DNA from 4 places in the Mesorhizobium sp. M0518 genome. Region 1 is predicted to be linked to each of the others. Evidence: predicted binding sites of a transcription regulator. Region 1 holds the regulator's gene; each other region holds the start of a gene.
What was found. Region 1 encodes PhoB, which activates phosphate uptake and scavenging genes when phosphate is short. Its sites were predicted from a motif close to TGTCATNNANCTGTCAT; they were not measured.

Region 1 (7,678 bases):
GAACTGCTGGCCGGCATACCGACCATCGTCTATGGCATCTTCGCCGTCGTCACGCTTGGGCCATTCCTGCGCGATCTGTCCGCGGCACTGACCGGCGGTTCGCCCTTCATCCAGGGCCAGAGCATCTTCACCGCCGGCCTGGTCATGGGCGTCATGCTGATCCCGGTCGTGTCCTCTCTTTCGGACGACATCATAACCGCGGTGCCGCGCGCCATGCGCGACGGGTCGCTTGGCCTCGGCGCGACCCGCTCCGAGACGATCAAGCGGGTGATCCTGCCGGCTGCACTGCCCGGCATCGTCGGCGCCATCCTGCTGACTGCCTCGCGCGCCATCGGCGAAACGATGATTGTCGTGCTGGCGGCGGGCGTCGCCGCTAACCTCACCATCAACCCGTTCGAGGCGATGACGACCATCACCGTCAAGATCGTCAACCAGCTCACCGGCGACCTCGAGTTCAATTCGCCGCAGACGCTGGTCGCCTTCGCGCTCGGCCTGACGCTGTTCGCGCTGACGTTGGTGATGAACATCGTCGCGCTCTACATCGTGCGCAAATATCGGGAGCAGTACGAATGACCGACATTTCCATGGATACGATGGTCAGGGCGGCGGCCCATCCGCGCCGCGACATCGGCCTGAAGGCCCGTTACGCTGCCGAGCGCCGATTCCGCATCTATGGCGTCGTGGCGATTTCCGTAGGCCTGGCGTTCCTGGCAATCATGCTGATCACCATCGTCTCGAAAGGCTACACCGCCTTCTGGCAGACGACGGTATCACTGCCGATCTCGTTCGACGAGAAGGTGATCGATCCTTCCGGCAAGCGCGCAACCGATCCGAGCGTTCTGATCAAGGCGAATTATCCCAAGCTCGCCGAAAACGCGCTGGTGGCCAAGCTCGGCATCAATCCCGACGACAAGCCGGCGATCAAGCAGCTCAAGGGCTTCCTGTCGGAAGGCGCCCGCGTCCAGTTGCGCGACATCGTTGCCGCCGATCCGTCCGTGATCGGCACGACGCGCGACGTCAACATCCTCGCCGCCGCCAATCTCGACTCGGCTTTCAAGGGTCAGATCGACCTCAGCGTCGAGGAAGCGCGACGCAAGGTCTCGGACCAGCAGATCACCTGGATGAACAAGCTCAAGGCCGAGGGCGCGATGGCCGAGCACTTCAACAGCGGCCTGTTCACCTACGGCGCCTCCAGCCGCCCGGAAACCTCGGGCATGGGCGTGGCGATCATCGGCTCGTTCTATATGATGGTGATCGTGTTGCTCCTGGCGCTGCCGATCGGCGTCGCCGCCTCCATCTATCTGGAGGAGTTCGCCAAGAAGAACCGTTTCACCGACCTTATCGAGGTCAACATCAACAATCTGGCCGCGGTGCCGTCAATCGTCTTCGGCTTGCTCGGCCTCGCGGTGTTCATCAATTTCCTGGGCATGCCGCGCTCCGCCGCTTTCGTCGGCGGCCTGGTGCTGACACTGATGACGCTGCCGACGATCATCATCGCCACGCGCGCCGCACTTGCCGCGGTGCCGCCGTCGATCCGCTCGGCGGCTCTCGGTCTTGGCGCCTCCAAGATGCAGATGGTGTTCCAGCACATCCTGCCGCTTGCCGCGCCCGGCATCCTCACCGGCACCATCATCGGTCTGGCGCGTGCGCTCGGCGAAACCGCGCCTCTGCTGCTGATCGGCATGGTCGCCTTCGTCGCCGATCCACCGACGACGCCTTTCGATCCGGCCACCGCGCTGCCGGTGCAGATCTATATGTGGGCGAACGAGGCCGAACGCGCCTTCGTCGAGCGCATGTCGGGCGCCATCATCATCCTGCTCGTCTTCCTCATGGCCATGAACATCACCGCGATCGTGCTTCGGCGTCGGTTCGAGCGGCGCTGGTAGAAAAAAGGCATCTTGGTATGAACATCATGACCGAACAGTCCCTTGAAAACGCAGTGGGCGACAAGATGAAGTCGAACGAAGTAATCAAAATGCGCGGCGACAAGGTCGGCGTGTTCTATGGCGAGAAGCAGGCGCTGTTCGACGTCGATCTCGACGTCCGCCTGAACCAGGTGACGGCGCTGATCGGCCCCTCCGGCTGCGGCAAGTCCACCTTCCTGCGCTGCCTCAACCGCATGAACGACACCATCGATTCAGCACGGGTAACCGGCAAGATAACGCTCGACGAAGAAGACATCTACGACAAGAACATCGATGTCGTCGAACTCAGGGCGCGCGTCGGCATGGTGTTCCAGAAACCCAATCCGTTCCCCAAATCGATCTACGAGAACGTTGCCTATGGTCCGCGCATCCACGGATTGGCCAAGCGCAAGGCCGACATGGATCAGATCGTAGAGTCGAGCCTGAAGAAGGCGGCGATCTGGAACGAGGTCAAGGACCGTTTGCAAGAACCTGGCACGGGTCTTTCCGGTGGCCAGCAGCAGCGTCTGTGCATTGCACGCGCCATCGCCGTGTCACCCGAGGTGATCCTGATGGACGAACCGTGTTCGGCGCTCGACCCGATCGCCACTGCTCGCGTCGAGGAACTGATCGACGAACTGCGTCAGAACTATACCATCGTCATCGTCACCCATTCGATGCAGCAGGCAGCACGCGTGTCGCAGCGCACCGCGATGTTCCATCTAGGCTATCTGGTCGAGGAGGGCGCCACCGACAAGATGTTCACCACCCCCGACGACAAACGCACCCAGGACTACATCACCGGCCGGTTCGGCTGAGCTCAGGCATACGAGGGACGAAGATCATGGGTGAACATACCGTCGCATCTTTCGATGAGGATCTGGAGCAGATCAGCCAGCTGATCCGCGACATGGGCGATCTCGCCTGCTCGATGGTCAGTGGCTCGACCAGGGCTTTGCTCAATTCGGACAATGCGCTGGCGCAGCGCGTGGTTTCCGATGATGCCATCATGGATGCACGCCAGCGCGAGCTGGACGATCGCGCCATCACGCTGATCGCCAAGCGCCAGCCAATGGCCAACGATCTGCGTGCGGTGGTCGGTTCGATCCGCATGGCCGGCGACCTTGAGCGCATCGGCGACCTTGCCAAGAACATCGCCAAGCGCGTCGGCACTGTCGGGCTGAGTGTCACGCCGCACGACCTTTCGCATTCGATCGACGCGATGGCGCAACTGGTGCTGATCCAGGTGCAGGGGGTCGTCGACGAGTATGCCGCCGCCGACCCGGCAGCGCTTGCCACGCTCAGAAACAATGACGAACGCATCGACGTCAAATACACCTCGGTGTTCCGTGAGCTGCTGACCTACATGATGGAAGATCCCCGCAACATCACGGCGTGCACGCACCTGTTGTTCTGCGCCAAGAACCTCGAGCGGATCGGCGACCACGTGACCAACATCGCCGAAAATGCCTACTATGTTTTGACCGGCACGCAGCTGCCAGCCAATCGTCCGAAGCAGGACGAGACGGCAATGTCCGCGCCAGCGGCATAACAGGGGTGACCAGCCGATGATCGCACCACGCATCATGGTGGTGGAGGATGAGGAGCCGCTAGGCGTGCTGCTCCGCTACAATCTTGAATCCGAAGGTTACCAGGTCGAGGTGGTGACGCGCGGCGACGAGGCCGAAATCCGGCTGCAGGAGAACGTTCCCGATCTTCTGGTGCTCGACTGGATGGTGCCTGCGGTTTCCGGTATCGAACTCTGCCGGCGCCTGCGAATGCGTCCCGAGACCGAGCGGCTGCCGATCATCATGCTGACCGCGCGAGGCGAGGAAAGCGACCGCGTGCGCGGCCTGTCGACCGGCGCCGACGACTATCTGGTCAAGCCCTTCTCGACGCCGGAGTTCATGGCCAGGGTCAAGGCGCTGCTGCGCCGGGCCAAGCCGGAAGTGCTGTCCAGCGTGCTAAAGGTCGGCGACATCGTGCTCGATCGCGAGTCGCACCGGGTCTATCGCAAGAAGAGCGAGATCCGGCTCGGGCCGACCGAGTTCCGCCTGCTCGAATTCATGATGCGCCATCCAGGCCGCGTGTTCTCGCGCAGCCAGCTGCTCGACAATGTCTGGGGCGAAACGATCTACATCGACGAGCGCACGGTCGACGTGCATGTCGGCCGGCTGCGCAAGGCGGTCAACAATGGCCGGATGCCGGACGTCATCCGCACGATCCGCGGGGCGGGCTACGCGATCAGGGAAGACTAGGTGCTGTTTCGTCCCGATAGATCGGGAAAACTCGATTAGCACGCGGTCGCCAACAGCCGGTGGAATGTTGCACTCGTCTCATCAATGGGGAGCGAGCACGTGACGCCAGGAGCGGTCATCCTCATCAGGTTTCGAATGACTGCATTTGGGCCAAAGCGACAGGCAGCTTCTCGCGTCCCTCGATCTCCCAAACTCTCTATTGGGCCCCGGCTGGCCAAGAGGCACGGCGAATTACTTGATAGGTCGCCATCTTTCCCGCAGACTCCAACCAGAAAGCCACGCAAGAATGCATTTGAGTTAATTTAGATATACGTTCGTCGAATGACGCGCATTCTGCAGAAATATACAATTTTAATAAATTTACTTCAAATTATTGCGAGTCCTCTCCTCTTTATTCATCGCTTGTCCGTCGATTGTTCAATGCGATCTCGGATCTAATGACGATTCCGTGGAACGATCTCGTTCTTTGCAGCGTTGCTTGGAAGCGGTCGCCGGACCTTTGACCAGGTCGGACACCATGAGGAAGGATTTCTGATGAGCACGGTCTTAAACGCCAAGGGCATCCCTCTTGCCTACACCGGCGCTTCCACTCATTGGTTCTCGGCCACCGGGTCTGGACCGGAACTGCATGGCACCTCCGGCAACGACTCCTTCTGGGGAGATACCGGCGTCAATGTCACGATCTACGGTGGCGCCGGCGACGACTACTATCATCTCTATTCCACCAACAATAAGGTGGTCGAGGATCCTGGGGCAGGGATCGACACGATCGACACATGGATGAGCTACAAGCTCCCCGACAATTTCGAGAACCTCGTCGTTACCGGCGCCAATCGATTTGCGTTCGGAAATGCGTTGGACAACATCATCAAGGGCGGGTCGGGTCACCAGACGCTGGATGGCGGCAAGGGAAATGATGTCCTGATCGGCGGTGATGGCGCCGATACTTTCGCCATTTCCAAAGGTAATGGAAGTGATCTTATCTTCGATTTCGGTGCGACCGATGCGGTCCGCCTTGACGGTTACGACTTCACTTCGTTCGATGCCGTCCGTTCACAGATGGTCCAGGTGGAATCGAACGTGATGCTGAACCTCGGATCCGACGAGATCCTGGTGTTCAAGAATACGACCATCGACAAGTTGCAGCCCACCCAGTTCGAACTTCCGATCGACAAGTCCGCAATGACGCTGTCCTTCTCCGACGATTTCAACACGCTGAGCCTTCGGGACGGGCAGGACGGCACCTGGAATTCCAATTTCTGGTGGGGAGCGCCGAACGGCAGCACGTTGAGCAGCAATGGTGAGTTGCAGTGGTATATCGACGCCAATTATGGCCCGACGAGTTCGGTCCATCCGTTCAGCGTTGAGAACGGCGTCCTCACCATCACCGCCGCGCAGGCGCCGGAGGACATCAAGCCTCTGATCAACAACTACGAATACACCTCGGGGATCCTGACGACCCACGACACCTTCTCGCAAACCTACGGCTATTTCGAAATGCGGGCGGATCTCCCTGAAACAGCCGGAGCCTGGCCGGCGTTCTGGCTGCTTCCGGAGGACGGCTCGTGGCCGCCGGAGCTGGACGTTGTCGAAACGCGTGGCCAGGACCCGAACACGCTCTACATGACGGCGCATTCCAATGAGACGGGAGCGCACACGAAGGTTTCGTCAACGGTGAACGTTGCGGATACCGACGGTTTCCACACCTATGGCCTACTCTGGACGAAGGATGAGCTTGTCTGGACCTATGATGGTGTAAAGGTCGCTCAAGCAGCGACGCCGGCCGACATGCACGATCCCATGTATATGCTGGCCAATCTCGCGGTGGGCGGCATTGCCGGCCAGCCTCCTGACCATCTGGCTACGCCAGCGGAGATGAAGATCGACTACATCCGCGCCTATACGCTGGACGACCTGCAGCACCACCCCTTGGACATCGCCGGCGACCATTCGGTCTAAGCGACGCCCTAATGTTGGGGCCATGAGCCGTTAGGAGCGCGGGAATGATTGCACGGTCTGATCTGCGGGCAGTCTTGAGGCGCGCCCTCGCCGATGTCGGCGTTTTTTCGTTCCTCATCAACATCCTGCTATTGGTGATCCCCCTTTATCTCTTGCAGGTCTATGACCGCGTCCTGCCTTCCTCCAGCGTCGAGACGCTTCTTTACCTCTCTGCTATCGCGGTTCTCGCACTCGCCTTTCTCGGTCTCCTTGATGCGGTCCGCTCCGTTTACACGCAGCGCGTTGCAGCCATTGTCGACAACAGACTGGGCGCGAGGACATTCGCCGTCTCGCTGGAGGCTAAGTACGCTGCGGGAGCGGCCCTGTCTCCACTGCGCGACCTTGCCTCGGTATGCGCCTTCATCAGGTCACGTGGCGCGGCGGTCTTGTTCGACCTGCCGTTTGCTCCGTTCTTCCTCGCCCTGCTGTACCTCATCCATCCTTTGCTGTTCTGGCTTACGCTGGCGGGATCTGGTCTGTTGCTTGCGCTGGTCGTGGCAAATCAGTTTGCCATCGGCAAGAATGATGCCTTGTCGGCGGAACGCTCGGCTGTTGCCAGCCTGTCGGAGCAGGCCTTTGCCCGGAATGCAGAGACGCTGCGCGCCATGGGCATGATCCAAAACGCCGCGCGAGTGTGGGGAAGGCACGTGGCGGAGGCGCTAGTCCTGCATGACCGTTCGTCGATGGCCAACGCGATTTTCAGTGGAACGTCGCGAGCCGTACGCATGATGCTTCAGCTGGCAATACTGGGTGTCGGAGCATGGCTCGTGCTGCAAGGGAAGATGACGGCCGGCATGATCTTCGCGTCTTCCCTGGTGTCGTCCCGCGCGCTGCAGCCGCTCGACCAACTGATCGGGTCATGGCGGCAGATCGTCGACGCCAGACGATCGTGGAAGCGGTTGGACAAGGCGTTTTCCGCCCATCCGGCGCTTGCGCAAAAACTGACCTTGCCGGACCCGTCCGGCGAAATTGTCGTGCAGGGCCTCATCTTTGTCGCGCCGAACGCCACACCCGGCACCGAACCCATCATCAAGAGACTGAATTTCCGCATCGGCGCAGGCGAAGCGGTGGCGATAATAGGTCCGAGCGGAGCCGGCAAGTCCACCCTGGCAAGATTGCTTGTCGGTGCGATTCAGGCAACCAGCGGCTGCGTCAGGATTGATGGCGCCGATCTCAGAACCTGGGACGAGAAGCAGCTTGGCCGGCATATCGGATATCTCGCTCAGGAGGTGGAGCTCTTTCCCGGATCGATCGCGGAAAATGTCGCCCGCTTTGAACCCGATGCGAATGACGCCTCTATCGTCGAGGCAGCAAAGAATGCCCGGGCGCATGAGCTGATACTGGAGCAGCGAGACGGCTATCAGACCAGAATAGGTTCGTCGGACAGAACACTGTCGGGCGGCGAACGCCAAAGGATCGGGCTGGCGCGCGCTTTTTACGGCAATCCGCATGTTCTCGTTCTGGATGAGCCCAGTACCCATCTCGACGGCAGCGGCGAAGCCGCGCTCGAAGAAGTGC
Region 2 (7,678 bases), on a different contig from region 1:
GATTGTCATGATTTCGACGGCGCAGGAACTGCATCCCACACCCGTTCTGGAACCGGGGCGGACCATCCTCGAATTGCGCGGGCTGGAGAAGCGCTATCCCGGCACCCACGCGCTGAAGCCGGTCGACCTCGCCTTCAAGTCCGGTGAGATACACGCCATCGTCGGTGAGAACGGCGCCGGCAAATCCACGCTCATCAAGCTTCTGACCGGCGTCATGCCGCGCACCTCCGGAGAGATCGCCTGGGAGGGCCAACCGGCCGCCCTGGCGACGCCGCACGAGGCGATGGCGCTCGGCATCAATGCCGTGCACCAGGAAGTCGTGCTGTGCCGTCACCTGACTGTCGCCGCCAACATGTTCCTAGGCGAGGAGAATTCACGCTTCGGCATCCTGCAGCAGCGCGCCATGGTCAGGCAGGCGCAGACGATCATCGACGATCTCGGCTTCGACCTGCCGGCGCATGTCACCCTTGGCGACCTGACCATCGGCCAGCAGCAGTTGATAGCCGCCGCCCGCGCCACCGTGCGCGGCACCAAATTCCTGATCTTCGACGAGCCGACCGCCTACCTCACCCGCAAGGAGGCCGACCAGCTCTTCACCTTGATCCGTCGGCTGAAGGATGAAGGCGTGACGATCATCTACATCAGCCACCGCATGGAGGAAGTGTTCGAGCTCGCCGACCGTGTTTCCGTGCTGCGCGACGGCACGCTGGTCGGCACCCGCAACATCGCCGAGACCAACGATGCCGAGCTGGTCAAGATGATGATCAACCGCTCGATCGAGCAGGTCTATCACAAGGAGCATTTCACGCCGGGCGCCGCCATTATCGAGGCGAGAAGCCTGTCCGGCAAGGGCTTCGAAAATGTCTCGATGACGGTCCGCGCCGGCGAGATCGTCGGACTCTATGGCCTGATCGGCGCCGGACGCAGCGAGTTCGTCACCACGCTTTACGGCCGCCACCGCAAATCCGCCGGCCAGATCCTCTGGGAAGGCAAGGAGGTGCAGGTCAATTCCGAGCATGACGCGATCAAGCTCGGCATGGCGCTGGCGCCGGAAAGCCGCCGCGACCAGGGCCTCTGCCTCAACCTGCCGGTCGGCTTCAACCTCAACCTGCCGATCTACAAGCGAATCTCGAACAATCTGCTGATTTCGAGCACGCAGGAGAAGACGCAAGCTGATCGCCAGATCGCCGATCTGCGCATCAAGACACCGACGCGCGGCGCGCTGGCATCCAGCCTGTCGGGCGGCAATCAGCAGAAGATCGTCATCGGCAAATGGCTGGCGCACGGCGCCAAGCTGTTCATCTTCGACGAACCGACGGTCGGCGTCGATGTCGGCACCAAGGCCGAGATCTACCGCCTGTTCGGCGCACTTTTGTCAAAGGGCGCCGGCATCATCCTGATCTCGTCCTATCTGCCGGAAGTCTATGAACTCGCCGACACGCTGCATGTGTTCCGGCGCGGCAAACTGGTGGCGACGCACGGTTTTCACGCCGCCAGCCACGAGGATATTCTTACTCAGGCGCTCGCCGAGAAACAAGAAAAGCTGGGAGGACAAATATGAGCACCGAGGCGATTGCCGTCGAAAAACCGAAGCGCAACTATAATGTCCTGTTTGGGCTGACGCTTTTGGCGCTGCTGGTTCTGCTCTGGATCCTTCTCTCCGTGGCGACGACGAGCTTCGCCTCCGCCAACAACATGGCCAATCTCTTGCGCCAGGGCTCGATGATCGCCATCATGGCGGTCGGCCAGACTTTCGTCATCATCACCGGCGGCATCGACCTGTCGGTCGGCGCCGTGGTCGGTTTCGCCACCGTGGTCGTGGCCATGATGATCAATGCCGGCTTCCCCATCTGGCTCGCCATTCTGGTGACGCTGCTGGTCGGCGTCGCCATCGGCATGTTCCACGGCTTCGGCATCGTCAAGATGGGCCTGCCGCCCTTCATCATCACGCTGGCAACGCTGACCTCGCTGCGCGGCATCGGCCTTTTGATGACCAACGGCAATTCGATCAACATCAACAGCGACACCTTCACCGCCTTCTCGCGCAATTCCTTCATCGGCATCCCCAACCTGTTCTGGATGGTGATCCTGGTCGGCATTCCGGCCTATATTTTCCTGCACCACAGCCGCTGGGGCCGATACCTGTTTTCGGTCGGCTCCAACGCCGAGGCCTCGCGCCTGTCCGGCGTCAATGTCCAGCGCACCATCTACATGGCCTACACGCTGTCGGGCCTGTGCGCCGCCTTTGTCGGCGTGCTGCTGGCGGCCCGCATCGGCATCGGCAACCCGACGCAGGCCGAGGGCTGGGAGCTGCAGGCGATCGCGTCTTCGGTCATCGGCGGCACCTCGCTGTTCGGCGCCGTCGGCTCGGTGCATGGGCCGCTGCTCGGCGCCTTCATCCTGGCCACCATCAACAACGGCGCCAACCTGCTCAACGTCAACTCGTTCTGGCAGCGCATCATCACTGGCGCGCTGATCATCATCATCGTCTACTTCGACGGCCTGCGCCGCCGCGGCAAGTAGCGATCCCGCAATCAACCGCCGGCCCGCCACACCAACGGGCCGGCGATTTCATGACTGGATTAGCGCATGAAAGCCGTCCTCTGCCGTTCGCCCGGCGATCTTGTCCTTGAAGACCGGCCCGCACCAGAGGCACCGCCTCCCGGCTGGGCGCTGGTGGCGGTCAGCCATGTCGGCATCTGCGGCACCGACTACCACATTTTCGAGGGCAAGCACCCCTTCCTCGCCTATCCCCGCATCATGGGCCATGAGGTGTCGGGAACGATCGTCGAGGCCGGCGACGGCGTCGATCTTGCCGTTGGTGAGCCCGTGGTGATCAACCCCTATCTTTCCTGCGGCAAGTGCATCGCCTGCCGGCACGGCAAGCCCAATTGCTGCGTCAGGATCGAGGTCTTGGGCGTGCATCGAGACGGCGCCATGTGCGAACGGATTCTGGTGCCGGCGCAAAATCTCTATCCCGCCAACGGCCTTTCGCTGGCCGACGCCGCCGCAGTCGAGTTCCTGGCCATCGGCGCGCATGCAGTGCGGCGCGCCCGCGCCGACCCCGGCGCCCGCACGCTGGTCATCGGCGCTGGCCCGATCGGGCTCGGCACCGCCATCTTCGCCCGCATCGCCGGGCTCGACGTGACGCTGCTCGACATGAGCAGTGAAAGGCTCGCCTTCGCCGCAAATGAGCTTGGTTTCCAGACCCTCGACGGGTCGCGCGGCGCGGTGCCCGATCTGGTCAAGGGAGCGACATCAGGCGAAGGCTTCGATGTCGTCTTCGACGCCACCGGCAACACCCAATCGGTGCAGTCGGCTTTCGCCCATGTCGCGCATGGCGGAACGCTGGTGCTGGTCTCCGTCGTCAAGGACGACATCAGCTTTTCCGATCCGGAATTCCACAAGCGCGAGATGACGCTGATCGGCAGCCGCAACGCGCTGCGCGCCGACTTCGATCACGTCGCCGCCTCGATCCGCAACGGCGCCGTGCCCCTGGCCAAGCTCGTCACACACCGCACCACACTCGCCGGCACGCCGCGCGATCTCGCCCGCTGGGCACACGAGAAATCCGGCCTGATCAAGGCTGTGATCGAGGTCGGATAGAGGCGCCTGTTCGACACGAATTCGGAGATCGTTGAGCGCCCAACTTGGTAGATCTGATGCTTTGGCGACTAGCCGCAACATCCATCGCTTCGTCATCCTATGGCGGAGCGAGGAGCGAAGCGACGCGGCGCAGACCATAGGATCCATGCCGTGACCTGAGAGCGTTGCTTCGGTGCAGAATTCTGCGCCGCTGCGCTCTTCGCCCGAGATCGCGGCATGGATCCTTGGGTCTCCGCGACGGAGCTGCGCTCCTGCTTCGCCCAAGGATGACGACGTTAGCTACAGCGCCGACAGCTTCAGCTCCACCCGCTCGGCCGGGAAGCGCGACTCGGAAAACTGGATCGGCTGGCCGTCCGGCGTGACGTTGACGGCAACCGTGACCAGCACGATGGCGCCCGGCAGCAGGTCGAGGTCGGCAAGGTCCGCCGCATCGGCATGGCGCGCCGACAGCACGGTCGATTGCCGGAGATAGTCGTCGATGCCGAAACGCGCCAGCGATGCGGTGATCGAGCCGGTTTGCGCCATCGCGGCATCGATGCCGGCAAAGCGCCGGGCCTCGAACCAGCCGGCAGCACGCGACACCGGCCGTCCGTCGGCTTCGCCGCGCGTTTCCAACCGGATCACATCGGCTCCCCTGGCAAGGCCAAGGCCCTCGGCAACGCGCTGGCTGGCCGGCTCGATCGACGAGGCGAGCAGGACGATGTGCCGTTCCGTCGTTTGCCCTTGCAGCCCTGTCGAAAAGCGTGTGCGCGCGCCGATCGGATAGGACAGCCGCTTGCGCGACAGTACGAAGGTGCCGCGCCCCTGCTCGGCCCGCAGCACGCCTTCCCTTACAAGGGCCGATATGGCGCTGCGCACCGTGTGACGGTTGACGCCATAGCGTTCTGCCAGCGCCACCTCCGGCGGCAACGCTGCATTCTCCGTGAAATCGCCGATGGCGATCGCATGCAGGATCTTGTCGGCGATCTGCCGCCACAGCGAAACGCCACTGCGCCGCTCGATGCTGTCCGCTGCCAGCCGCCCGACTATCATTGCCCCAACCTTCCAGCGCCCAGTCTTATATCGCTGTCATCCACCCGTCATGGACACGCATTAGATAATAGGTATAATTTGTATAGTTGTCTATATCAATAGACAAATTGACAAAGAGGAATGCTGCTGATGCGAGGACAGGAAGCCCGCGACCAGGCCGAGCGCAAGGCCGCCATGGCGACACTGGCGCAATCCAGCGGCGATGACATCGTCCGGCTCTGGAATGAAGCCGGATTGCCTTCGGAAGCAGAACTGCTGCGCGGCCCCGAGACCGGGCTGGTCACCGTGCGCGGCCGCATCGGCGGCGGCGGCGCGCCCTTCAACGTCGGCGAGGCGACCGTCACCCGCGCCACCGTCCGGCTGCCCTCCGGGCAGGTCGGACATTGCTATGCGCTTGGCCGCGACAAGCAGAAGGCGAAGCTGGCGGCCATCGCCGACGCGCTGTGGCAGGACCCTGCCCGCCGCAATGAAGTCGAGACCGGACTGATAGCGCCCCTGCGGTCGGCTCTGACCGCAGCGCATGAAAAACGCCGCGCCGAGACGGCGGCAACGAAGGTGGATTTCTTCACCATGGTTCGCGGAGAAGACTGATGGACATTGCAGCGCAATCGATAGAGGGCGGTTTCGCCGATCCGGTCTTCAATGCCCAGACGGTGTTCCGCGCCGTCATGGACGCAATGGCGCGGCCAGGCAGCGTGCAGCCGCTGCCGGCCTTCGCCCGCCCGCCGGCGCCGCTCTCGGCGGCCGCCGGCGCCATCGCACTGGCGCTGTGCGATAACGACACCCCGCTCTGGCTCGACCCGGCCCTGCAAGCTTCCACCGCGATCAGATCCTGGCTTGGGTTCCACACCGGCGCGCCCGTGGCCAACACACCGGCCGATGCGCATTTCGCCTTCATCGCGGCCCCGGCCGAGATGATGTCGCTCGATGGTTTTTCGCAGGGCACGCAGGATTATCCCGACCGTTCGACCACGCTGATCCTGCAAGTCGGCGATCTCGTCTCCGGCACGCCGCTGTTGCTTGAAGGTCCCGGCATCGAAACCAGCGCCACGATCGCGCCGGCACAGATGCCGCGCCATTTCGTCGAGCAGTGGAAACAGAACATCAAGCGCTTTCCCAGAGGCGTCGACATCATACTCGCCACCGCTGATGGCATTGCCTGCCTGCCGCGCACGACGCGCATCAAGACGATGGAGGCGTAAGATGTATGTCGCGGTGAAAGGTGGCGAAGCCGCAATCGCCAACGCCCACAGCCTGCTTGCCGACCGCCGCCGCGGCGACCGTTCGCTGCCGGCACTACGTCTCGACCAGATCGTCGAGCAGCTGGCGCTCGGCGTCGATCGGGTGATGAGCGAAGGCTCGCTCTATGATCGTGAACTGGCCGCACTCGCCATCGTCCAGGCGCGCGGCGACATGATCGAGGCGATCTTCCTGGTGCGCGCCTATCGCACCACGCTGCCACGCTTCGGCTACTCCAGGCCCATCGACACCGCCGGGATGCTGGTCGAGCGACGTGTGTCGGCGACCTACAAGGATCTGCCCGGCGGCCAGTTGCTCGGGCCCACTTTCGACTACACCCACCGGCTGCTCGATCCCGAGCTTGCCGCCGGCGCTGACGTCGCCCAGCCCTTGCTGCGCGAGACGGAAGCGCAAGCCATGCCGCGCGTATCGGCGATCCTCGACCGCGAAGGCCTGATCGAACCCGACGGCGACATGCCGCAGGATCACGTCCCCGGCGACATCACCCGCGAGCCGCTCGAATTCCCGATGGCGCGCGACATCCGCCTGCAGGCGCTGTCACGCGGCGATGAAGGGTTTCTGCTGGCGCTCGGCTATTCCACCCAGCGCGGCTATGCCCGCAACCATCCCTTCGTCGGCGAGATCCGCATGGGCGAGGTCGAGCTCGAGCTCGACGTGCCCGAGCTGCCCTTCGCGGTGCCGCTCGGCACTGTCCGCGTCACCGAATGCCAGATGGTCAACCAGTTCAAAGGCTCGGCCAAGGCGCCGCCGCAATTCACCCGCGGCTACGGCCTGGTCTTCGGCCAGAGCGAGCGCAAGGCGATGGCGATGGCGCTGTGCGACCGGGCGCTGCGCGCGAAGGAGCTCGGCGAGGATGTCGTCGCCGCGGCCCAGGACGAGGAGTTCGTCATTTCGCATTCCGACAACGTCCAGGCGACCGGCTTCGTCGAACATCTGAAGCTGCCGCACTATGTCGACTTCCAGGCCGAACTCGACCTCGTGCGCCGTATGCGCGCCGAATACGACGCCCGCGGAAATGCCGACATGCTGGAAGACAAGAAGGAGGCGGCGGAATGAGCCTAGTCGCCCGACCCGCCATCACCGCCACCGCTGTCGTGCGAATGGTCGCCATGCCCGCCACTGTAGCCGCCGCCGATGCCAACGCTCTCGCCATGCGCGCCTTCCCTGGCTGCGGGAAAAACCATTCTTCGGAGGATAAACGCGACCACGCCGACGAACGCCAGCAGCAGAATTCCGATATGCAGCCAAGCGGTCTGGGTCATCCGATTTCGCCCCTGTTTCCGCGTCCTGGACGCCAATTCAATAGCACAATGTGGATGTGATCGCCATGACCGACATCGCCACCTACAACTTCGCCTATCTCGACGAGCAGACCAAAAGGATGATCCGCCGGGCGATCCTCAAGGGCATCGCCATTCCCGGCTACCAGGTGCCGTTTGCCTCGCGCGAAATGCCGATGCCCTATGGCTGGGGCACTGGCGGCGTCCAGGTCACGGCTTCGATCATCGGCCCGGACGATGTGCTGAAGGTCATCGACCAGGGCGCCGACGACACCACCAACGCGGTCTCGATCCGCGCCTTCTTCAAGAAGGTCGCCAACATCGCGGTGACCACTGATACCGCCAGCGCCACCATCATCCAGACCCGCCATCGTATCCCCGAACATCCGCTGACGGCGGGCCAGGTGCTTGTCTACCAGGTGCCGATCCCGGAACCCTTGCGCTTCCTCGAGCCACGCGAGACTGAAACGCGGAAAATGCATGCGCTGGAGGAATACGGC
Region 3 (6,554 bases), on a different contig from region 1:
GAGCGTCTGGCTGATGAACACCGGCACCACTTCCGGCAGCACGCCGTAGCGCTGCACCAGAAGGCCGTTGGCTCCGGTCGAGGTAATACCCTCGCGCGGTTTGTCGTCGATGTTCTCCAGCGCCTCGGAATAGGTTTTGCCGAGCGTGCCGATCTCGGTGAAGAAGATGGCTGCACTGCCCGCCAGCGGTCCCGGCCCGAAGGCACGGGTGAAGAACAGCGCCCAGATCAGCATGTCGATGGAACGCATGAAGTCGAAGAAGCGCTTGAGCACCTGGTTGACCAGCCGGCTGGGCGTGATGTTGCGAGCGGCGAAGAAGGCCAGCGGAAAGGCGACGATGCCGCCCAGCATGGTGCCGAGAAAGGCCATGACGATGGTCTGCAGGAGCTTCGTCCAGACATCGCCATGCTGCCACTGGGCGTTGTTCCAGATGTTGTCGCCGGCCAGTGCCAGGTTGGACGTGCCTGGTTTCAGTTCCGGTCCGGAGACGATCAGCGAGGCGACTTCGCTTGCCGACTTGCCGAAGAACGGCGAGCGGGTGTCGAAGACGAAGTTTGCCCAGCCGAGAAATCGCTTTCGGATCCTGACGCGGTCAACGGCGACACGGGCCTCGCCGGCAAAGCCCATGTCGGCGACGACCTCATCTTCATGCGCGGTGATCCAGCCGGGAACCGGCCCCGAGATCAGCGGCTTGCCGGTGCCAAGCACGACCGCAACGGTCTCACCATTGGCAGTTATCGTCGCTTGCGTCTTGCTGAAGGTGACCGACTTGGCGGCGCCGTCGATAAGGACCGTCACCGAACCATCGGCATTGGTCTTGACCCAGTCCGGATCTGGGTTCGGGCCGAGCACCGAGAAGCGTGGATATTTGGCGGTGATCCGCGTTTCGTCGAGGCGGAAGATCGGCTGCACGTCGTAGCTGATCCATTGGGTTAGAAACAGCGGCAGCCGCTCCCAGTGCGATTCCCGCATGACCTGCGGCAGGTTGAAGAACCACAAGGCATAGAGCAGGTAGAGGAAGATGCCGCCAAGCAGCATCAGCGGCCCGAAGCGCTTGTGGAACGGCCGCTGGAACACCTGCGGGAAGCGCTCTTCGATCGACTGGATTTGATCGGCGGTCAAGGCAGCCATGGTCAAGCCCCCACCACGAAAGCCTGCTCGCCGACCAGCTTGCGGCGCAGCCAGGCGGAGAACTGGTCGACGATGAAGATCGTCGTGAACAGGAGCAGCACGAGGGCTATCGTCTTGGCGCCGAAGCCGCGCGAGATCGACAGCTTCAACTCCTCGCCGATGCCGCCGCCGCCGACCGCGCCCATGATGGTGGAAATGCGGACATTTATCTCAACACGCAGCAGCGTGTAGGACATGAAGTTGGGCAGCACCTGTGGCAGGCTGGCAAAGCGCACCCGCTCGAACCAGTTGGCGCCGACAGCCCTCAGGCCCTCTTCGGCGCGCATGTCGATGTTCTCGTTGATCTCGTAGAACAGCTTGCCCAGCGCGCCGATCGAATGCAGGCCGATGGCGATGATGGCAGCGATCGGGCCGATCGAGACGATGGCGGCGAACAGGCCGGCGATGACGATCTCGGGAAAGGCGCGCAGCAGCTCCATGAGGCGCTTGACGATTTGCCGCAGCACCGGATGCGGCGTCAGATTGCGCGCCGCGATGAAGGAGAACGGCACGGCGAAGACGAAGCCGATGAAGGTCGAGACCAGCGCCACGTTGAGCGTGGTCAGCATCAGCTCGAAATATTCGGGGATGTAGAAGCTGCCCCAGACATAGGAGCGGCCAAGCGGAAAGTTGAATTCCTGGGTGCCGGTGTCATGCGGGGAAGCGATGTCGAACATCGCCCGCCAGACATCGTTCCAGTCCTTGGGGACGAGCCAGCTCAGGAAGTCCAGCAAATGCGGCAACCGGTCGAAGAAATGCCCGGCATTGGCCTCGTCGGCGAACCACATTGTGCTGCCGAGCGCGATGATGAGAAGGCCGACACCGATGGCGGTGTAGAGCCGGCGCAAGGACGTCTTGCGACGCCAGGCGTCGGCCATCTGGTGAGTGGCGCCGGAAGGGGCTGTCACGGAAAGGGTCATGATCGGACATGCAAGAAGGGCGGCGTTTTCTCGACGCCGCCCTTCCTGATTTCGCCGTTAGCCGCCAATGGCTGCCTTACGGGCTTCGACGATGACGTTGTAGAAGTCCGCCTTAACCGGGACGTAGCCGGTAAAGTCGCCGCCTTCGACGCCTTCGAAGCAAGCCTTGTCCTTCTTCGGCAACTGCGTGAAGAAGTCGGCGAGCTTGGCGGTCATCTCGTCGCCGAGCGCGGTGCGCACGACCAGCGGGCCGTTCGGGATCAGGCCCGAGCGCCAGACTTCGACGAAGTCGTTGGGGTCGACGGCGCCCTTGGCGACTTCCTTGTGGAAGGTGCCCGAGGTGTAGCCGTCCTTGAAGTCGCCGATACCGGAGGAATCGTCCACCGCCACATCGACCTTGCCGTCGCGCACGGCCAGAACGTTGTTCTCGTGGCCGCCGTTGAACTGGGTCGAAGCGAAGAAGGTTTCGTTCGAAGCGCCGGTGTCCTTCGGGATCTGGGTCAGCGGGATCAGATAGCCGGAGGTCGAATCCGGATCGGCGTAGCCGAGCTTCTTGCCCTTGGCCGACTTGATATCGGTGATCCCCGAGGATTTCAGCGCCAGACCGATCGAATAGTAGCCGGTGGCGCCGTCGGTCTGCTGGGTGGTGAGGATCGGGGTGACCGCCTTCGGGTCCTTGAGAGCGATGCTGGCGTAGCCGGAAGCGCCGAGTTCGGCGAAGTCGAGCGTGCCGCCAAGCAGGCCCTGGATGACGCCGTCATAGTCGGCGGCGGGGAACAGCGAAACCTTTTCGAAGCCGAATTCGGCCTTCAGATGGTCGGCGAGGCACTGGTAGTTGCGCAGCCGGTCGGTTTCGTTTTCGCCGCCGAGGATGCCGACGCGAAATTCCTTCATGTCGGCGGCCTGGGCCATGCTGGTCGCCATGGCGAGCACCGAAACGGCGCTGAAAACCATCTTCCTGAACATCTGTAATCTCTCCTGTAGGTTCCGGCCCCGCGCCGGCAGCGTTCTCGATTTTGACAGGTGCCCTTGACGCGGGCTGTCGATCCAGGCCGCTCTCAGTATCCCGGGAATGCGGGCTCGAGCGGTCCGGCGGATGCGGCGATCTTTCGGCTGAAGGCAACGCTGGTCGAGGTGATGGCCTCGGAGATTTCCTGGCCATTGCTGTCGGCGCCGTAGACGAGACGCACGGCCTCGCGGTTGAGTTCTTCCGGCGGGCCGTCGAAGACGACCTTGCCGGCGGCCATGCCGATGATGCGGTTGCAGTAGGTGCGGGCGGTGTCCAGCGTGTGAAGATTGGTGACGACGGTGATGCCGTCGCGCAGATTGATGTCCTGCAGCGAATCCATCACCACCTTGGCGTTCAGCGGGTCGAGCGAGGCGATCGGCTCGTCGGCGAGGATCACTTTGGGCTGCTGCATCATGGCGCGGGCAATGGCGACGCGCTGCTGCTGGCCGCCCGACAAGGTGCCGGCCGGTTGCAAAGCGGTGCGGGCGACGTCGAGCCGCTCGAGAGCTGCGACCGCCTCGGCGCATTCGGCGCGGGAGAACATGCCGAACAGGTTTGACATGGTCGAGCGGTGGTTCAGCTTGCCGAGCAGCACATTGGTGAGCACGTCGAGGCGCGGCACCAGGTTGAACTGCTGGAAGATCATGGCGCAGTCACGCTGCCAGCGCCGCAGCGGCGAGCCGCGCAACTGGGAAACCTCGGCGCCGTCAAAAAAGATCGATCCCTGGCTGGGATCGATGAGACGGTTGATCATGCGAAGAAGGGTCGATTTGCCGGCGCCCGAACGGCCGATAATGCCAACCATCTGACCCTGTGGGATGGCGATGTTGATGTCGCTGACGGCGGTGTTCTTACCAAATCGGCGGCTGACACCGCGGATTTCGAGCGTGGCGGAATTTGCTGACATGGGGCAGGTTCCAGTCTGGACCATATTGATCGTCAGGCACTCGCCTAACGCAGCCACATGAACCTGCCGTGTCGCGGTGATGTCAGTTTTGTTACGCTCCACAGGTGTGGAGTTATGGCCGGCCCAGGGCCAGCAGGTCCTCGAAGTGCTCCATGTCCCTGAAGCCGCAGAAGGCGGGAGTTTTGATTTCGATCACGGGAGCCTGCTGCTCGAAAAAGCTTGAGAGAGTCATCGAACAGGTCCTGCCATGTGGCTGCCATGACGATGATGTGAAGAATTATCCTTCGTATTTTTCCAGGAAGGCCTCGGCCGATAGTTCCCGGAAATCGTCGAGCGAAGCGCGCAGCCTGGCATGATCCCAGTCCCACCAGGCAAGCGCCTGATAACGGTCGGCGGTGCGGCGGTCGAAGCGCTCACGGATCGGTTTGGCCGGCACGCCGGCGACGATGGTGTAGGGGGCGACGTCCTTCGAGACGACGGCTCCGGCGCCGATCGCCGCGCCGTCACCGACGGTGACGCCGGGCAGGATGGTCGAGCCGTGGCCGAGCCAGGTGTCGTGGCCGATGGTGACTCGCCTGGCGCGACGCTGGGCGAAGAATTCTGTCTCGTGCTCGGCGTCGTCCCAGTAGTCCGAGGCGCGATAGGTGAAATGGTGCAGCGTTGGCCGCCAGGTCGGGTGGTTGGTGGCGTTGATGCGCACGCTGGCGGCGATGTTGGCGAACTTGCCGATCGTCGCGCACCAGACGGCGCAGTCCTGCATCATGTAGGAATAGTCGCCAAGCTCGCTTTCCGACACCCGGCTGCGGTCGGCGATCTCGGTCCAGCGGCCGAGCGTCGAATTCTGCACATCCGCCGTCGGATGGACCAGCGGCGTCTCGGACAATTTCCTGGTCATGCGGCGATTTTTCCGGGAGCGAAAGCGGTGACGTCGATGATGCGGTCGGCAACCGCCTCGCGTACGTCGTGGTCATGGAAGATGCCGAGCAGCGCGACATCAGCCGCCTTCTTGGCGGCGATGAGTTCAATCACGACATCGCGGTTTTTGGCGTCGAGCGAGGCGGTCGGCTCGTCGAGCAGCAGGATCGGATGCTCGGTGATGAAGCCGCGTGCGATGTTGACGCGCTGCTGCTCGCCACCGGAGAAGGTCGCAGGTGGCAATGCCCAGAGTTTCTCCGGCAGGTTGAGCTGCGCCAGCAAGGCGCGTGCCTTGCCGCGGGCAATCTCGCGATCCTCGCCGCGCTCGACCAGCGGTTCGGCGACGACATCCAGCGCCGAAACGCGCGGCACGGTGCGCAGGAATTGGCTGACATAGCCGATCGTTTGCCGGCGCACGGCAAGCACGGTGCGCGGGCTGGCAGTGGCGAGGTCGATCAGCCCGTCATCGTGGCTGACGATGATCTGGCCTTCGTCGACGGCGTAGTTGCCGTAGAGCATCTTCAGGATCGAGCTCTTGCCGGCACCGGACGGGCCGCCGAGCACGGTGCATTCGCCGGCCCTGATCGAGAACGAGACACCGGCGATAACAGGCAATTTGATGCCGTCGCGCAGATGCATGGTGAAGCTCTTGGCGACGTCTGAGACAACGAGGGGCGTCGGCATCAGAAGGTCCTCCAATCGCTGTTGGTTTGCGGGCCAGCACCCCCCTCTGGCCAATGCAATTGCATGTGCGGAATAACGGTGAAATCTCGAAGCGGGTGTTTGCGAGGTGTCGGCGCGAGGCACCCCCCTCTGTCCTGCCGGACATCTCCCCCGCAAGGGTGGAGATTGGCAGCTTCACCCGCAGCGCTTTTCTTGCAGCCTTGGTAATTGGTGAACGCAGCAGGGACAGCCGATCTCCCTCCTTGCGGGGGAGATGGCCGGCAGGCCAGAGGGGGGTGCCTCGCGCCAAGGTTTCGCGAACACGCGCTTTGAGACTTCATCGTCAAACCTGCAGAATCGAGGAAACGAGCAACTGCGTGTAAGGCGCGCGCGGGTCGTCGAGCACGCGGTCGGTGAGACCGCTTTCGACGACGCGGCCGTCCTTCATCACCATCATGCGCTGCGACAGAAGCCGCGCCACGGCAAGGTCGTGGGTGACTACGATGGCCGCGAGACCAAGGTCGGTGACCAGCCCGCGCAGCAGGTCGAGCAGGCGCGCCTGGACCGAGACGTCGAGGCCGCCCGTCGGTTCGTCCATGAACACCAGGCGCGGGCCGGTGACGAGGTTGCGGGCGATCTGCAGGCGCTGGCGCATGCCGCCGGAAAAGGCGCGCGGCTCGTCGTCGATGCGGTCCTCGTCGATCTCGACGCGCGACAGCCAGTCGACCGCGGTGGCGCGGATCTTGCCGTAATGACGGTCGCCGACCGCCATCAGCCGCTCGCCGACATTGGCGCCGGCCGATACCGTCATGCGCAGGCCGTCGGCGGGGTTCTGATGGACAAAACCCCAGTCGGTGCGCATCAGGAAGCGGCGCTCGGCCTCGCTCATGCGGTAGAGTTCGCGGAACTGGCCGTCACGCATGCGGTAGCTGGCGGTGCCGGAGCTGGGCAGCAGCCGGGTCGACAGGCA
Region 4 (7,678 bases), on a different contig from region 1:
CTGATCATCCGTGAAAAGTCCGCCGGCCGGGCGCTCTCGACCTCATTGTTTTCGCGTTGGGTGGCTGAATGAACGAGCGGCATGCAGGCGCACCTGGCCAGGTGAAGGAGGTCACCAGCCTCGCCAATCCGCTGGTCAAGGACATCAAGGCGCTCGCTCAGAAGAAGTTCCGCGACCAGCAGAACGCCTTCATGGCCGAGGGGCTGAAGCTGGTCATCGATGCGCTCGATCTCGGCTGGCAGATCAGGACATTGGTTTTCGCCAAAGCCGGGCGCGGCAATGCGGCGGTGGAGAAGGTGGCCGCACGCACCGTTGCCGCAGGCGGCATGGTGCTAGAAGTGTCGGAAAAGGTGCTGGTCGCCATCACCCGCCGCGACAATCCGCAAATGGTGGTGGGCGTCTTTTCGCAGAAATTCCTCGCCTTGAAGGATGTGCGCGCCGACAATGGCGACGTCTGGGTGGCACTCGATCGGGTACGCGATCCCGGCAATCTCGGCACCGTCATCCGCACCGTCGATGCCGTCGGCGCCAAAGGCGTCATTCTGGTCGGCGATACCACTGATCCATTCTCCGTGGAGACGGTGCGCGCCACCATGGGTTCGATCTTTGCCGTGCCGGTAGCCAAGGCGACAACCGAGGCTTTCCTTGCCTGGCGGGGCGGCTTCTCAGGCCTCGTCGCCGGAACCCACCTGAAAGGCGCCGTCGACTACCGCTCGGTCGATTTTTCCCGCGGGCCCGTGCTGCTGATGATGGGCAACGAGCAGCAGGGGCTGCCCGAAAGCCTGGCTGCGAGCTGCGACAGGCTGCTCAGGATTCCGCAAGCGGGCCGTGCCGATTCGCTCAATCTGGCCGTCGCCACCGGCATCATGCTGTTCGAGATCCGGCGCGGCGCGCTGAAGCTCGAGCCAATCCTGGACCAGCAATGAAGGTTGCCTGCCCGTGAGATCATGGTCTCCCTACGCACTGCTCGTCGTCGCGGCCATCGCGCTCGACCAGTGGATAAAGTACCTGGTCGAGGCCGGTCTGCCTTTTCAGGAAAAGGTTGATCTGTTGCCCTTCCTGGCGCTGTTTCGCACCTACAATACCGGCATCGCCTTCTCGATGTTCTCATCCTTCGGCGACACCGGGCTGATCGTCATTTCGCTCGCCGTCGTTGCCTTCGTGCTGTTCCTGGCGACGCGGATCGCGCCGTCCCAGATCCTTGCCCGCACCGGCTTTGCGCTGATCGTCGGCGGCGCGCTCGGCAACCTGATCGACCGCGCCGTCTACGGCCACGTCATCGACTACATCCTGTTCCACACGACGGTCTGGTCGTTCGCCGTCTTCAACCTTGCCGACGCCTTCATCTCGGTGGGCGCGGCACTGGTCGTCTTCGACGAGCTGTTCGGCTGGCGGCGCGAGCCCGGGCCGTCCAACGCCAAGCCTTCCAAAGCCATGCCTTCCAAGGCCAAGTCTTCGAAGGCCAAGTCTTCGAAGGATTGACCCCGTGCCGCCATCGCCGCACAGTTCATGTCGCCAAACACGATCGCGGAGAAAGACATGTCCGAAACCTTCAAAGCCATCCTCGTTTCGCGTGACGCCGAGAAAAAGCAGTCGGTAACCGTGACCGATCTCACCGACGCCGACCTGATGGAAGGCGATGTCACCATCGCGGTCGAGGCAACGACGGTGAACTACAAGGATGGCCTGGCGATCACAGGCAAGGCGCCGGTGATCCGCCGCTGGCCGCTGGTGCCGGGCATCGATTTCGCCGGCACCGTCATCTCGTCTTCCCATCCCGACTGGCGCGCCGGTGACAAAGCCATCCTGAACGGCTGGGGCGTCGGCGAAACCCATTTCGGCGCCTATGCTGGCCGCGCCCGTGTCAAAGGCGACTGGCTGGTGCCGCTGCCGCAGGGCATCAGCCCGCATGACGCGATGGCCGTCGGCACCGCAGGCTATACCGCCATGCTCTGCGTCATGGCCCTGGAGCGGCACGGCATCCTGCCCGATCGCGGCCCGGTGGTGGTGACGGGGGCGGCCGGCGGTGTCGGCTCGGTCGCGGTCTCGATCCTGTCCAGCCTCGGCTACCATGTCATTGCTTCCACCGGCCGCAATGCCGAAAGCCCCTATCTGATCGACCTTGGCGCCGCCGAAGTGATATCGCGCGACGAGCTTGCCCAGCCGGCCAAGCCGCTGGCCAAGGAGCGCTGGGCCGGCGGCATCGACGCAGTTGGCAGCCACACGCTGGCCAATGTGCTCTCGATGACCTCCTATGGCGGCGCGGTCGCCGCCTGCGGCCTGGCCGGCGGCATGGACCTGCCGACCAGCGTCGCGCCCTTCATCCTGCGCGGCGTCTCATTGCTCGGCATCGATTCAGTGATGGCGCCGAAAGCAGTCCGCCTCGAGGCATGGCGCCGCATCGGCACCGACCTCGATCTTCAGAAGCTCGCCAGCCTGTCCAGCACCATCGGGTTCGACGGCATCGTCGATGCCGCGCGCGACATCGTCGACGGCAGGATCCGCGGCCGCGTCGTCGTGGATATGTGACTCCGCCCAACTGCCGGAAGGATGGAATCGCCAGATCTGCGGCAAACCCGCCGCGCCTCGGCAAAAAGCGCTCATCCGCTAAAATTCGAACGATCCGCCGCAATTTTCCATAATCTCTGTCTGGCAAGGATTTCGCATGATCGCGGAATCCGGCAGCCAACAGGCGGACACTGGCGACGACGTCGATGCGGTGCTCCCGCCGCTGGTGCCCGAGCCGGAATTCTCCAGGCGCGAAAGCCTGCCCTTTCTGACATTCGTCGCCATCGTGGTGGTGGCCGGGCTGGCGCATCTGACCGGGGCACCAATCTTCATTAGCGTCGCATTGCTGGCAACCGGTCTTGCCGGTCTTGCCCTGCATCTGCGCGCCAGGCGGAGCGAACATCGCACCTCTGCCCTTCTTGACGAAACCACTGCCCGCAGCCGCGCCGAGATCGAGACGCTGGCCGACCGCATGTGGGAGATGCAGGAGAGCGATGAGCGCTTTCGCGGCCTGATCGACGCGCTTGGCGATCTCGTCATCCATCGCGACCGCGATGGCTACATCGTCTATGCCAACAAGGTCTTCGCCGATCTCGTCGAGATCGACCAGCGCGACCTTGCCGGCAAGACCCTGGCAGAACTGGGCATCGAGGTCGGCATGGTTCCCGATGCCGCCTTTTCCGACCATGAGTGCCTGAGTTCCACCGATGTCTCTATCAGCACGCCGAGCGGGCAGCGCTGGTTCTCCTGGATCGAACTGTCGGTGCGCGACAAGGACAGCGGCGCGGTTTCGCACCGCACCATCGCCCGCGACATCACCGCCCGCAAACGCGCCGAATCCTCGCTGATCACCGCACGCGAACGGGCCGAATATGCCAGCCAGGCCAAATCGCGCTTCCTCGCCACCGTCAGCCATGAAATCCGCACCCCGATGAACGGCATCATGGGGATGGCCAGGTTGCTGGCCGACACCAGCCTGTCGCCGGAGCAGCAAACCTATGTCGGCGCCGTCTCGACCTCGGCCAGCGCATTGCTTGCCCTGATCGAGGATCTTCTCGACTATTCCAAGATCGAAGCCGGGCGTTTCGACCCCGAGCCGCAGCCGATGTCGGTGCGCGAGATCGCCGACAACATCATCGAATTGCTGGCAGCGCGGGCTTTCGCCAAGGATATCGGGCTGGGTTGCCATGTCGAACCCGACGTGCCGCAATTGATCACCGCCGATCCGGGCAAGGTGAGGCAGGTGCTTCTCAACCTCATCGGCAACGCCATCAAGTTCACCGACAGCGGCGGCGTGCTGGTGAGCATAGCACGCGCACGCACCGAAACCAGCGACCGCATATGCTTCACCATCGCCGATACCGGTCCGGGCCTGCGTGATGCCGACCTGGAGCGCATTTTCGAGGAGTTCGAGCAGGCCGACGGCACGTCGACACGCACACATGGCGGGGCCGGCCTCGGCCTTGCCATCTCCAGACGCCTGGTGGCCGCCATGGGCGGCACGATCTCGGTATCCAGCCGGCTCGGCCAGGGATCCGAGTTCGTCTTCGAAATCCCTGCGATAGCGGCCACCGAAGCGCCGCAGGGCCACCAGAATGCTCTCTCGGGCAGACGCGCGGTGATCCTGTCGAAGAACGCCGTCGAGGCCGACGCCATCGCCCGCACCATCCGCGCCAATGGCGGCGCGGTCGACATCGCCACCACTGCCGCACAGGCCGCGCCTTTCGCCGCCGGCTGCGATGCGATCCTGGTCGATGCAGCGATGGAAGAAGGCGACGGAAGGCTGCTCAAGCGCCTGCGCCAAAGCGGTTTCTCCGACTGTGAGGCGATCACGCTGATCGCGCCGACCGATCGCGGCATGCTTGGCGAGTTCCGAGCCAGCGGCTACGCAACCTTCCTGGCCAGACCGGTGCGTGGCGGAACACTTCTGCGTGTGCTGTTGAGCAGCCATGCTCCGAGCCTCGGCCCGCCGCAGCCGGAAAGGCGCGGCGCGCCGACGCTGCGCGCCGTCGGCAACCGCCAGCGCGGCCTGTCGGTGCTGATCGCCGAGGACAATGACATCAACGCCATGCTGGCCCGCGCCACGCTGCTGAAGGCCGGGCATCGCGTCAAGGTGGTCGGCAACGGCAAGGCCGCCGTCGAGGCTGTCACCGGCGCCGCGCACAAGGACCGCTTCGACGTGGTCTTGATGGATCTGCACATGCCGGTCATGGACGGGCTGGACGCGATTGCCGCCATCCGCCGCCATGAGGAAGAAAGTGCAGTGCGGCCGGTGCCGATCATGGTGCTGTCGGCCGACAGCCAGGAAAAGACCCGTCATGCGGTGTTGGCCCATGGCGCCAGCGGCTTTGTCACCAAGCCGCTCGACCCCGAGGCGCTGGTCAATGCCGTCGAGGGGCAGGTCGTCGCGGCCTGAGCTTTCCACCGCCATTCGGCACGGGCGATCACTTAAACGTAGCCGGTTGATCGTATTCGCCAGCCGACGAAGTATTGCCCATGACGTCGTATCACGGTACTGTCACAATCCTGTTGCACCTACACCGTATCCCCGTGCCAAGAGGGATGGCTCGAAGGAGAATCACTCGTGCATACAGTTATGCCGGAATGTGACACTCGGCCGAACGCCAGCAGCGCCTTGCTTGCCGGACGTAACGTCGATTCCGTCATAAAGGGCGCGGCGCTGGGCCGTATAGGCAATCTTGAAGTGCGGCTCGCTCGCAACGAGGCCGAGATCGCGGCCGCGCAGGAAGTGCGCTACCGGGTGTTCTACGACGAACTTGGCGCCAGGAAGGACCTGTTCCAGGCCCATGACCGCCGGGACGCCGATCGGTTCGATCCGCTCTGCGACCATCTGCTGGTTTTGGACACCACGCTTTCCGGTCCCGAACATCGCCGCATCGTCGGCACATATCGGCTGCTGCGGCAAGAAATCGCGGCCACGGCCGGTGGCTTCTATTCCGAAGGTGAATTCGAGCTGACCAAGCTCATCGCCCGCCACCCCGGCCAGCGCTTCCTTGAACTCGGCCGCTCCTGCGTGTTGCCGGAATACCGCTCGAAGCGCACCATCGAGGCGTTGTGGCAAGGCATCTGGGCTTACATCAACCATTACGAAATCGGTGTGATGACCGGCTGCGCGTCCTTTCACGGCACCGTGCCGGCGGCGCATGCCGAGGCGCTCACCTACCTAGCCCACCACTGCCGGACGAACTCGGCCTGGGACGTGCGCGCGGTGTCCGGGCGCTATTGCTCGATGGATCTGATGCCGATCGAGGCCGTCAATGCCAAGGCGGCGATCGCCGCGATGCCGCCTTTGGTCAAGGGCTATCTGCGCGTCGGTGCCCGCATCGGCGATGGTTGCGTCATCGATCGCGAATTCTCGACGGTCGATGTGTTCGTCGTGATGCCGGTCAAGGAGATCGGCGCACGCTACGTCAACTATTATGGCGGCGAAGCCCAGCGCTTCGCGGCGTGAGATTGAGTAGGCAGTAGGCAGTAGTGATGACGCCACGATTAAGCTCCTGTGACTACTGATTATTCCCTATTCCCTATTCCCTATTCCCCATTCCCTATTCCCTCTCTTCACGGAATATCTTCCGGCCGCCTGCCGGGTCGGCTCTTGTAGGACGGAAACGACCAGCCGAATTTGAGCGCACCACCGCGCACGAGGAACGCCGCCGCAAAGCCGGCAAGGTCCGAGGCGAGCGGCGGCAGGCCGGCAAGATCGCCAAGCGTGTAAAGGCAGGCACCCGCAAGGGCCGCCGTAACGTAGATTTCGGGCCTGAGCAGCACCGATGGCTCGCCGGCGAGGAGATCACGCAGAATGCCGCCGAAAGTGGCGGTGAGCACGCCGGTGATGACGGAGACGACCGGCGAACCGGTAATCGCAAGCCCCTTGGCCGCGCCCATCACCGAAAAAGCGGCGAGCCCGACGGCGTCGAGCCAGAGCAGCCATTTCCAGCGCGATTCGACACGATGCGCGCTGAAGAAGACCAGCACCGCAACCGCGGCGCAGACCAGCACATAGCCGGAGTTGGCGACCCAGAAAACCGGCAGGTTGAGGATAACGTCGCGAAGCGTGCCACCGCCTATCCCGGTGACGCTGGCCAGGAACAGGAAGCCGATAATGTCGAGCTGCTTACGCGAAGCCGCCAGCGCCCCGGTCGCCGCGAAGACGGCGACACCGGCATAATCAAGAAGCGCGATAGGGTTCATGAGGCCAAGGCAGTAGAGATTAGGGATTAGGGAGTATGAATAGCACGAAGCCGCGCGATTGATACGACTGCCCTAGTTTCCTACTGCCTACTGCCTACTGCCTACTGCCTATTCTCCTGCCTCACGCATCTTTCTCGGCCTGTTCGTTCACCGGCCCCGGCTCGACCGGTGCTTCAGCGGCGGTGAACTTTGGCCCGCCCTTGGCGACGCCCACCATGGCCGGGCGCAGCACGCGGTCGCCGATCGAATAGCCCGGCTGCACGACCTGGACCACGGTGTTGGCCGGGACATCGGGATTGGGCACTTCGAACATCGCCTGGTGGAAATTGGGATCGAACTTCTCGCCTTCAGGCGCGAGCTTCTTGACCCCATGCCGTTCCAGCGCCGACAGCATGGCGCGCTCGGTGAGGTCGACGCCTTCGATCAGCGCCTTGAAGCCGGCGTCACCCGATGCCTTGGCCTCGGCGGGAATCGCATCCAGCGCGCGGCGCAGATTGTCCGACACCGACAACATGTCGCGGGCGAAATTCGCGACCGCGTAGGTGCGCGCATCGTGCACATCGCGCGCCGTGCGGCGCCGCAGGTTTTCCATCTCGGCCGCCACGCGCAGCGCGCGGTCCTTCAGCTCTTCATTTTCCTTCAGCAGCCGCACAAGGGCTTCATAATCACCGTCGGTGCTGCCTTCCGTGCGCTCGGCTGTGGGCTCGGTCGCCTCGACTTCATCGGGCGCGCGTTCGTCTTTTGCCTGGTCGCTCATCGCCGTTTCCCGTCAATCTCGAATGATGTGGATTTTGTGCCCGATATCGATGTTTGGCGGCCAAAAATCAAGGGGTAAGCGACTATGGAAGCCGCCGGCCAAGGCGGGACAATGACAGGCAAGACATTTCGACTTTAATTCAAATTTTACCTTAACCGCCGGCTTTGCTTGCCACACAGGCATGATGGGGGAACCATTCTC

Region 2: the regulator PhoB is predicted to act here: its motif matches at 4,673-4,689, upstream of phnF (phosphonate metabolism transcriptional regulator PhnF).
Region 3: the regulator PhoB is predicted to act here: its motif matches at 4,086-4,102, upstream of phnC (phosphonate ABC transporter ATP-binding protein).
Region 4: the regulator PhoB is predicted to act here: its motif matches at 5,025-5,041, upstream of olsB (l-ornithine N(alpha)-acyltransferase).

What each region holds. Positions count from the first base shown of each region.
Region 1 covers NZ_JAMYQY010000001.1:76,340-84,017, reverse strand. Annotated here, with positions in the region: gene pstC (phosphate ABC transporter permease subunit PstC) at 1-573, shown strand, start outside; gene pstA (phosphate ABC transporter permease PstA) at 570-1,886, shown strand; gene pstB (phosphate ABC transporter ATP-binding protein PstB) at 1,904-2,722, shown strand; gene phoU (phosphate signaling complex protein PhoU) at 2,749-3,456, shown strand; gene phoB (phosphate regulon transcriptional regulator PhoB) at 3,473-4,162, shown strand; gene eglC (endo-1,3-1,4-beta-glycanase EglC) at 4,697-6,121, shown strand; gene NKI66_RS00370 (type I secretion system permease/ATPase) at 6,166-7,678, shown strand, end outside.
Region 2 covers NZ_JAMYQY010000041.1:7,484-15,161, reverse strand. Annotated here, with positions in the region: gene NKI66_RS31805 (sugar ABC transporter ATP-binding protein) at 8-1,561, shown strand; gene NKI66_RS31800 (ABC transporter permease) at 1,558-2,523, shown strand; gene NKI66_RS31795 (zinc-binding alcohol dehydrogenase family protein) at 2,590-3,606, shown strand; gene phnF (phosphonate metabolism transcriptional regulator PhnF) at 3,886-4,635, opposite strand; gene phnG (phosphonate C-P lyase system protein PhnG) at 4,768-5,229, shown strand; gene phnH (phosphonate C-P lyase system protein PhnH) at 5,229-5,840, shown strand; gene NKI66_RS31775 (carbon-phosphorus lyase complex subunit) at 5,842-6,954, shown strand; gene NKI66_RS31770 (hypothetical protein) at 6,957-7,160, opposite strand; gene NKI66_RS31765 (alpha-D-ribose 1-methylphosphonate 5-phosphate C-P-lyase PhnJ) at 7,226-7,678, shown strand, end outside.
Region 3 covers NZ_JAMYQY010000041.1:268-6,821, forward strand. Annotated here, with positions in the region: gene phnE (phosphonate ABC transporter, permease protein PhnE) at 1-1,131, opposite strand, end outside; gene phnE (phosphonate ABC transporter, permease protein PhnE) at 1,134-2,090, opposite strand; gene phnD (phosphonate ABC transporter substrate-binding protein) at 2,148-3,056, opposite strand; gene phnC (phosphonate ABC transporter ATP-binding protein) at 3,149-4,006, opposite strand; gene NKI66_RS31750 (DapH/DapD/GlmU-related protein) at 4,284-4,901, opposite strand; gene phnL (phosphonate C-P lyase system protein PhnL) at 4,898-5,605, opposite strand; gene phnK (phosphonate C-P lyase system protein PhnK) at 5,928-6,554, opposite strand, start outside.
Region 4 covers NZ_JAMYQY010000006.1:24,468-32,145, reverse strand. Annotated here, with positions in the region: gene NKI66_RS10360 (RsmD family RNA methyltransferase) at 1-72, shown strand, start outside; gene NKI66_RS10355 (TrmH family RNA methyltransferase) at 69-926, shown strand; gene lspA (signal peptidase II) at 940-1,482, shown strand; gene acuI (acrylyl-CoA reductase (NADPH)) at 1,540-2,529, shown strand; gene NKI66_RS10340 (response regulator) at 2,666-4,924, shown strand; gene olsB (l-ornithine N(alpha)-acyltransferase) at 5,105-5,980, shown strand; gene NKI66_RS10330 (trimeric intracellular cation channel family protein) at 6,088-6,720, opposite strand; gene grpE (nucleotide exchange factor GrpE) at 6,842-7,477, opposite strand.